2 regions of the Micromonospora sp. CA-240977 genome follow, and region 2 is predicted to be linked to the other one. Evidence: riboswitches for the same ligand, from Rfam matches in the RefSeq annotation. Region 2 holds a riboswitch; the other holds the start of a gene.
What was found. A riboswitch is a leader RNA that binds a small molecule or an ion and turns the genes downstream of it on or off. The one in region 2 is predicted to bind thiamine pyrophosphate.
Positions count from the first base shown of each region.

Region 1: it holds a riboswitch for thiamine pyrophosphate, as region 2 does, so the genes downstream of both, ACQPWW_RS27205 (ECF transporter S component) here and thiE (thiamine phosphate synthase) in region 2, are expected to answer to the same signal.

Region 1 is NZ_CP192055.1:6,021,820-6,026,610, forward strand. It holds gene ACQPWW_RS27185 (DUF6328 family protein) at 1-206, opposite strand, end outside; gene ACQPWW_RS27190 (sugar isomerase domain-containing protein) at 431-1,180, opposite strand; gene ACQPWW_RS27195 (aminoglycoside N(3)-acetyltransferase) at 1,177-1,983, opposite strand; gene ACQPWW_RS27200 (alpha/beta fold hydrolase) at 2,013-2,843, opposite strand; TPP riboswitch at 2,950-3,054, shown strand; gene ACQPWW_RS27205 (ECF transporter S component) at 3,130-3,723, shown strand; gene ACQPWW_RS27210 (ABC transporter ATP-binding protein) at 3,855-4,791, shown strand, end outside.
Region 2 is NZ_CP192055.1:6,761,889-6,766,679, forward strand. It holds gene ACQPWW_RS30670 (thiazole synthase) at 1-292, opposite strand, end outside; gene thiS (sulfur carrier protein ThiS) at 289-489, opposite strand; gene thiO (glycine oxidase ThiO) at 480-1,625, opposite strand; gene thiE (thiamine phosphate synthase) at 1,622-2,248, opposite strand; TPP riboswitch at 2,243-2,352, opposite strand; gene ACQPWW_RS30690 (ThuA domain-containing protein) at 2,664-4,791, shown strand, end outside.

The sequences.
Region 1 (4,791 bases), 740 kb from region 2:
ATCATCGCGGTGGCGGCGGCGGCAGCGAGCAGCGCGACGATGTAGACGTCCCGCTGGAACTCGCTGGTCCGGGTGAACCCGTTGCTGAACGGCAGGGTGAGCAGGAAGGCGAAGAGGATCTGCACGCCCGTCTGTGCGACCCGCAACTCCTGCAACAGGTCGGCGAAATTCCGCTGCCAACGCTGCTTCTCGGTCTCCTTGGACACGCGCTACCTCCGGTGCGACGCTACTGCCGGCGGTCCCGGCCGCCGGCAGCAACGCCAATGCCCCACCCGGCTGAGCGCGAAACGGGTTCACGACACCCGCTGTTCATCGCCGGTTCACACGCCGCCGGCCGTGCGAGCCGCCGCCGACCACGCGAACCGCCGCCGGACGACCGGCAACGCCTGTCGGCGGCGCGGTCGCGGCGACCGCTCGTCCCGCGGCGGTCTCAGGACCCGCGTCGGATCCGACCGGCGTACCGGGCCTCCAGCTCCGTGTTGTGCGCGTCGCCGTCCGGGATGTTCGCCGACAGGTAGACCGGCGGCCGCTCCCCCGCCGCCAGCAGCCGGGCCACCACCTCCACCGTCACCTGCTGGGCCAGCAACGCCGCGGTGATCGAGGAGACCGCGCCGACCGCGCCGCCACCGGGCAGCGGCAGCGTCGCGTCACCGTACGGCGCGCCGTTGTCGAGCACGACGTCGGCGAGATCGGCCAGCTTGCGCCCGGACGGGTGGCGGGAGGTCATCCGGCCCGAGTGCTGCGCGGAGGTGATCGCCACCAGGGCGTGGCCGCGTGCCTTGACCAGCGTGGCGAACTCCACCATCGCGCCGTTGACCCCGGAATTCGAGGCCAGCACGAAGACGTCGGTGGGCCGCACCGGCGCCAACTCGTAGAGTCGGTGCGCGACCGCCGGGTCCCGCTCCAGTAGCGGGCCGAGCCGGTCGGCCGGTTCGCCGCCGAGCAGCACCAGGTCACGCAGCGCGATCCGGTTGGTCGGCACCAGACCCCCCGCCCGGCCGGCGATCTCCATGGCCAGAGCCTCGGAGTGCCCGGTACCGAACGCGTGCACCACCCCGTCGGCGCGGACGGCGTCGGCGATCAGGTCGGCGGCCCGCCCGACCGCCTCCCGCTGGCCGGCGGCCACCCGGCCGATCGTCTCGGTCACCACTGCCAGGTAGGCCTCGGCACTCACCGTCATGCGTCCTCCGTCGTCCGGTTCCGTTCCAGCCAGCGCACCGCGAAGTCGACAGCCGCCCGCTGACTCATCAGCCTGCCGGTCCCGGTGCCGACCGGTCCGGTGCGCACCGCCCCGGTGGCCTCCAGGTCCGTGCCCAGCGCGGCGAAGTCGTCCGCGTCGAGCCGTACGTCCTCCCACCACGCCCACTCCCGACCACCGTCGCCGGTCCGTACCGCGGCGCCGACCCGCTCGCGCGGCGAACCCGGGCGGCGGTATTCGGCCAGGTGCAGCGAGGTGCTCACGGAGTGGTCCACGCCGAGCAGCAGGACGTCGGCGTCCAGGTCGTAGAGCCGGGCCAGCGGGGAGCTCTCGCCGAGCATGTCGGCCAGGCCGTGCCCGGCCACCACCTGCTCGGCGGCCGGGCCGAGCGCGGCGAACGACACGTGCGGATGCGAGCTGCGCAGGGCGCCGGGCCAGCCGCGAACCGTCTCGGCGACCGCGCCCATGCGCCGGCTCGGGGTCACCGCCGGGTCGAAGCCCGGCATCTCGGCGCGGATCAGCGGCCACCAGTCCACCGGCACCGGCGGCTTGCGCCACTGCGCGGGATCGCTGTTGTCGGGCGTGTGGGTGGGCACCACGATGGTGCCGTCCGGGCCGAGGGCGTCGCGCAACGCGAGCACCACCGCGTGCGACCCGCCGCAGACGAACCCCAGGGTACGCAGCGAGGCGTGCACCAGCAGCGTCGCGCCGGGGCGTACGCCCAGCAGGCTCAGCTGCGCGGCGATCGAGCGTCGGGTGCCCGGCCCGCCGGTGTTCGTCGTCACGGTGCCCCTTCCTGACTGACCCGCACGGCTCAGGCCGTTCCGCCGGCCCGAGCCAGGATCGCATCGGCGAGGGGACCCGGCGCCGTGTCCGGAATCCAGTGACTCACACCGGCCAACTGCACGAAGCGGTACGCCCCTGTGACGTTCGCCGCGCACGCCTCGGCGGCGGTCCGGCCGATGGCGACGTCCCGGTCACTCCAGACGTAGGTGGTGGGGACCGCGACCGGGCCGACGCCGGCCAGGTCGGCGCGGGACATCGCCCGGTACCAGTTCAGCGCGGCGGTGAGCATCCCCGGTTCGCGCATCGGGGCCGCGTAGCGGTCCACCCGGGGCCCGTCGCCCACTCCGCCGAGCATCTTGCGCAGCGCGGTCGCGTGCCACGCGAGCAGCACCCTCTCCGCGGTGCCGGGCTTACGGAACAGTGTGATGTACGACGAGCGGGCCTTCTGCTGGCCGTCGTTGGTCAGGGCGTACGCCATGGCTGCCGGATGCGGCACGGACACCGCGGTCAGCGTGCGGACCCGGTCGGGGTGCCCGGCGGCGACCGCCCACGCCACGATCGCGCCCCAGTCGTGGCCGACCAGGTGGACGGCGTCCAGCCCCAGGGCGTCGAGCACCGCCACCACGTCGGCGACCAGTTCGGGGATCCGGTAGTCGGCCACCGCCGTCGGCCGCGCGCCGGGCGAGTAGCCGCGTTGGTCCAGCGCGTACGTGCGCAGCCCGGCCGCGTGCAGCGCGGGCACCACGTCGTCCCATTCACCGCTGTGCTGTGGGAAGCCGTGCAGCAGCAGGACGGGTACGCCGTCCGACGGACCGCCGGCGGTTACCTCGAACGTGAGACCTCGCGCGTCGACCCGCATGATCGTCAGCCTACCCAGCCGGCATCCGGCCGGCTGACCGCCGAGATGGGCAGACGCCCTGCTGGGCCGGCACCCCAGGTCGGTGTTAGCGTCGACGAGACAACTTCACATCCGACAGGGGAGCGCACAGCGCTGAGAGTGCGGGCATGCCCGCAGACCCTCGAACCTGATCTGGGTAATGCCAGCGCAGGGAGTTCGGTCGACCTCCAGCCGCGCCGCCGTCCGGTGCCACCGGACGCGCGGCGTGCGTCTTCTCCTGGTTCGCACGCAGAACTGGGAGCAACACATGAAATCCACAGCCGACACAAGCCGTTGGCGGACCATCGACATCGTGGTCGCCTCGGTGATCGCTGTCGCCTTCGGCGTCATCTTCTGGGCCTGGGGCCTGGTCTGGAGCGCCACCGAGGGCGCGTTCGCGTTCTTCCCGCCGGCGCAGACGCTGCTCTACGGCGTGTGGCTGATGCCGGCCGTGATCGGCGGTCTGGTCATCCGCAAGCCCGGCGCAGCGCTCTACTGCGAGACGGTGGCCGCGGTCCTGTCCGCGCTGCTGGGCAGCCAGTGGGCCGGCACGGTGATCCCGCAGGGCATCGTGCAGGGCATCGGCGCCGAGCTGGCGTTCGCCGCCTTCCGGTACCGGTCGTACCGGCTGCCGACCGCGATCCTGGCCGGCGCGCTGACCGGTCTCAGCGCCGCGCTGTTCGACTTCTTCGTCTGGAACGTCGACTACGCGCTTGGCGACTACCGCATCCCGTACGCGCTGATCACCATCGTCAGCGCCACCGTGATCGCCGGCATCGGCGGCTGGCTGCTGACGAAGGCCCTGGCCAACACCGGCGTCCTGGACCGCTTCCCCGCAGGCCGAACCCGAGCCCTGATCTAACCCCCACCCACTCGCGTCGATCATGAGGTTGACGGGCGGATGGATCTTCGTAACCACCGTCAACCTCATGATCGACCGTGCAGGGTTAGGCGGGGCGCGCGGTTGGGTGGGAGGGGATGGGAGGGGGTTGGGTGGGCGGGGTACTGCTGCGGGGGTTCGGGTGGCGGCACGCTGGGCGGCGGGCCTGGGCTCTGCGCGGGGTCGACCTGCGGGTCGAGGCTGGGGAGCGGGTTCTGCTGCTCGGGCCGTCCGGGGCCGGCAAGAGCACGTTGCTCAGCGCGCTGGCAGGGCTGCTGCCTGAAGATTCCGGTGAGCAGGAGGGCACCGTCGAGATCGACGGGCTCGACCCGCGCAAGGGGCGGGAACGGGTCGGCATCGTCTTCCAGGACCCGGAAACCCAACTGGTGATGGCCCGCTGCGGCGACGACGTCGCGTTCGGGCTGGAGAACCGCGGCGTACCGGCCGACGAGATCTGGCCCCGGGTGGACGAGGCGCTGCACCGCGTCGGCTTCCCGTACCCCCGGGACCGCCCCACCGCCGCGCTCTCCGGCGGCGAGCAGCAACGCCTCGCCCTGGCCGGCGCGCTGGCGCTGCGCCCCGAACTGCTGCTGCTCGACGAGCCGACCGCCAACCTCGATCCGGCCGGGGCCGACCTGGTCCGCCAGGCGGTGGCCGGCGCGCTGCACGCCGACACCACGCTGATCCTTGTCGAACACCGGGTCGCCGAGGCGCTGCCGCTTGTCGACCGGGTGGTCGTCCTGGAACCGGGAGGCGGGGTCCGCGCGGACGGCACACCCGAGGCGGTCTTCGCCGCCCACGGCGCCGCGCTGGCCGCCGAGGGGGTCTGGGTACCCGGTCACCCCATCACACCCCGGCCGGCCACCGCCGCGCCCGGGGAGCTGTTGCTCACCGCCGACCGGCTCGGCCTGCCGCCCCGGCTGGGCCACACCGATCTGGCGGTACGCGCCGGCGAGGCACTCGCCGTCCGCGGACCCAACGGCGCCGGCAAGTCCACACTGGCGCTGCTGCTCGGCGGGTTGCTCCGGCCGGGCATCGGGCGGGTCACCG
Region 2 (4,791 bases):
AGTCGGTGTCGAACGCGTCCCGGGCCAGCCGGGCCACCTTCACCGCCTCGGTCGCGGTGTGGCAGCCGGCGGTGTTCGGCAGCAGCCGTACCCCGCAGCGGTCCAGCAGGTCCAGCAGCCCGCCGGCCGTGCCGGGGGCGGTGTCCACCCGGCGCAGGGCCACTGTGACAAGCTCGGTGCCGGACGCCCGGATCGCCTGTTCCAGCACGTGCAGGTTCGCGGCACCACCGGTGCCGAGGATCAGCCGTGAGGTGAACGTCTCCCCACCCAGCTCGAACGACACGCCGCTCACCCGCCCTGCGCCGCGGTGAGCACCTCGACGCGGTCACCGTCGCGCAGCGCGGTGGTCGCCCAGCCCGCCCGGGGCACCACCTCACCGTTCACCGCGACGGCCACCCCCCGCGGTTGCGGGGCGACGGCCCGGACCAGCTCGGCCACCGACACCTCACCCGGGACGCTTCGTTCGGCCCCGTTCACCGTCAACTCCACAGGTCCCCCTTCATCGTCGGTTCGGGCTCGCCGCCGGCGAACCGGTCCGGCCGGAAGGGCGCGAGCAGCGGATCGGGTACGCCGGTGCACACCAGGTCGGCGATCAGATCGGCGGTGACCGGGGTGAGCACGATGCCGTGCCGGTGGTGACCGGTGGCGGCCAGCACGTCCGGCCGGCCCGGCAGCGGTCCGAGGATCGGTGCGTTGTCCGGGGTTCCTGGGCGCAGCCCGGCGACCGCCTCGACCAGGTCGTACTCGGCCAGCTCGGGCAGCAGGTCCACGCCGGCGCGGAGCAGGCGCTGCACGGCGCCGGCCGTGACAGTGGTGTCCGACCGTTCCTCGACCGTCGCGCCGAGCACGACCTCGCCGTCGGCGCGGGGCACCAGGTAGACGTGCTCGCCGTCGGCGTACCCCCGGATGACGTGCCGGAAGCCCGGCGCGACGCCGTCGGGCGCGCGGAGCCGGAGGATCTGGCCCTTCACCGGCCGCACGGGCAGGCCGGTGAGTGTCGCGGCCCCGCAGCCGGCGGCGACCACCGTGACGCGTGCGTCCACGTCGGACAGGCGGGCCACGGGCTGCGGCACCAGCACCGCGCCGGCCCGCTGTGCGGCCGTGCGCAGCGCCGGCACCAGCAGTCGAGGGTCCACCTGGTGGTCGGTGGGCGCGAGCGCGCCGCCGCGCACCCGCGGGGCGAGCGCCGGCTCGCGGTCGCGCAGCTCGCTGGGGCGCAGCGGGGTCACCGGCAGGCCCAACCCCTGCTGGTACGCCCAGAGCCGACGCGCCTCGGCCAGGTCGTCGCCGGTCAACCCGACAAGCAGGGTGCCCTCGGTCCGGTAGCCGATGTCGACGCCCGTCGCCTCGGCCAGCTCGTCGGCGAACGTGGGCCAGCGGGCGGCGGACGCCAGCAACAGCTCGGTCAGTTGCCGCTCACCGAAGTACGCCTCGGCGACCGGGGCGAGCATGCCGGCGGCCACCGCCGACGCCCCCGAGCCGGGCGCCGGATCGTGCACCACCACCCGCAGCCCCCGGGCGGCGCAGCGCCAGGCGATCGCCAACCCGATCGGCCCCGCCCCGACCACCGCCACGTCCGGCCGGGCCCGGTCGATCGATGACGCCGACGGGGACCGGCCGGTCAGCACGTCAGAGCCTCGATCAGCGTGGCGGTGGCCCGCGCCGGGTCGGCGGCGGCGGACACCGCGCCGACCACCGCCACCCCGTACGCCCCGGCGGCCCGCAGCTCCGGCACCCGGGCGGCGGTCACGCCGCCGATCGCGATGACCGGCACGTCGACGGCGTCGGCGACAGCGCGGACGCCGGCCGGCCCGATCGGGTCCGGCAGGCCGGGTTTGGTGCTTGTGGGATGGCAGGGGCCGACACCCAGGTAGGTGGCTCCCGCCGCGACGGCCGCGGACGCTGTCTCCGGCGCGCGGGCGGTGGCTCCCAGCACACCGGTGGGGCCGAGCACCCGACGCGCGGCGGCGACCGGCAGGTCGTCCGCTCCGATGTGCCCGCCGGCCGCGCCCACCGCCAGCGCCACGTGCAGCCGGTCGTTCACCAGGCAGGTCGCGCCGAACGACACGCAGAGCGCCAGCACCCGCCGGGCCAGGTCGTACGTCTCGCGGTCGGTGGCGGAGTCCTCGACCCGGACCTGCACCACCAGGTCGGCGCGGGCCACAGTGAGGGCGGCCCGGACCACGGTGAGGGGGTCCCGACCGGGTCGGGTGTCGGTGATCAGATGTAGTCGCCCCAGGGACGGCACGGCAACGCTCCTCCCTGCGCCGGCATTATCCGGATCAGGTTCGACGGTCGGGGGCTGTCAGCCCCCCTCTCAGCCCGGTACACCGGGCTCCCGTGGGTTACTTGCGTGTCACCGTACGACAGATCCGCCGGTCTGCCAAGGCGGGGTTCTGCGCTGATCATCGGGCCGGAACGCACCGAATCGAGCTAGATCTGTGGGGCGGTTCATACGGTCCTGTTCGGAATGTCGCCCGCCGTTGCAGAACCGTTACCCGCCGGCATCTTGCCGGACATTGAACCAGCCGAATTAATTTGTTCAGCGATTCGACAAAATGTCGGTGGGGGCACCCTGGCACGGCGTCACCACCGGCTCCATCAGGGACGGCCTTCGGCGTGCCGACTCCCGCGAGCTCTGTCACTACGACACAGGAGGCGGCGTGTCCCGTTCTCGTCGTGCCCGCTTACCCATCACCGCAACCCTCATCTCCCTGGCCCTCGCCTCGACGACCCTGTTCGGCACGCCCGCGCAAGCCGCGCCGGCCGCCGCACAGGTCCCCCCGCGGGAGGCTGCAGCCGGAACCCCGGTCACCCAGGTGGCACCGAAGCTGCCCGCAAAGGCCGCCGACGATCCCTTCTCCGTCCTGGTCTTCTCCAAGACCGCCGGCTTCCGGCACGACTCCATCCCCACCGGCATCGCCGCCATCCAGAAGCTCGGCGCCGACAACGGATTCACAGTGGACGCTTCCGAGGACGGCGCCGCATTCAGCGACGCCAACCTGGCGAAGTACAAGGCCGTGATCTGGCTCTCCACCACCGGTGACGTCCTCAACGCCGAGCAGCAGGCGGCGTTCGAGCGCTACGTGCGGGCTGGCGGCGGTTACGTCGGCATCCACGCCGCGTCGGACACCGAGTACAGCTGGGCCTGGTACGGCGACCTGGTCGGCGCGTACTTCGCCAACCACCCGCAGAACCAGCAGGCCACTGTCAAGGTGGAGGACCACGCCCACCCGTCCACGGCCGAGCTGCCGGACCGCTGGTCCCGGTTCGACGAGTGGTACAACTTCCAGACCAACCCGCGGCCGGACGTGCACGTGCTGGCCAGCCTGGACGAGAAGAGCTACACCCCGGGCGCGGGCGCGATGGGCGCCGACCACCCGACCTCCTGGTGTCAGGACTTCGACGGTGGCCGCTCCTGGTACACCGGCGGTGGGCACACCCGGGAGTCGTACGCCGAGCCCGAGTTCCTGTCCCACCTGCTCGGCGGCATCCGGACCGCGGCCGGTGTCGAGGACGCCGACTGCGGCGCCTCCAAGACCTCGAACTTCGAGAAGGTCACGCTGGACAGCAACACCAGCAACCCGATGGAGCTGGACATCGCCCCCGACGGGCGGGTCTTCTACATCGAGCGTGACGGCCGCGTGCAGATCATCAAGCCGGACACCGGCAGCACCGTCACCGCCGTCGACCTGGACGTCTTCACCGGCAACGAGGACGGTCTGATCGGCATCCGGCTCGACCCGGACTTCGCCACCAACAAGTGGGTGTATCTCTACTACGCCCCGAACGACAACGTCACCCGCAACCTGCTGTCCCGCTTCACGGTGACCGGCGACACCATCGACCTGGCCAGCGAGAAGCAGATCCTGCGGGTCGACACGCAGCGCAACACGTGCTGCCACGCGGGTGGCAGCATGACCTTCGACAGCGCCGGCAACCTCTACCTGGCCACCGGTGACAACACCAACCCGTTCGAGTCGAACTCGTACTCGCCGCTCGACGAGCGGCCGGGCCGTCAGGACTACGACTCGCAGCGCACCTCGGCGAACACCAACGACCTGCGCGGCAAGGTGCTCCGGATCCACCCGGAGGACGACGGGACGTACACCGTTCCGACGGGCAACCTGTTCGCGCCGGGGACCGAGAAGACCCGTCCCGAGATCTACGCGATGGGCTTCCGCAACCCGTTCCGGATCGGCACCGACCCGAAGACCGACACGCTCTTCGTCGGTGACTACGGACCGGACGCCAACGCCAACAACCCGGACCGGGGCCCGCGGGGCCTGGTCGAGTGGAACATCGTGACCCCGGGCAACTACGGCTGGCCGTACTGCACGGGTACGAACGAGGCCTACAACGACTACACGTTCCCGTCCGGCCCGAGCGGCGCGAAGTTCGACTGCGCCGCGCCGGTCAACAACTCGCCGAACAACACCGGCCTGACCAACCTCCCACCTGTCGTCCCGGCCACCGTCGACTACGGCTACGCCGGTGACGCGCGGTACCCGGAGATCGGTGGCGGTGGCGCGCCGATGGGCGGCCCGGCCTACCGGTACGACGCCAACCTCAACTCCACCCGCAAGTGGCCGGCGTACTACGACGGCAAGGCGCTGCTCGGCGAGTGGAACCAGAACAAGATGTACACGATGCAGGTGAGCGCCGACGGCAAGTCCCTCGTGGACATCAACCAGTTGCTCACCGGCATGAGCATGATCCGGCCGATGGACTTCGAGTTCGGCCCGGACGGCGCGTTGTACCTGATCGAGTGGGGCAGCGGCTTCGGCGGCA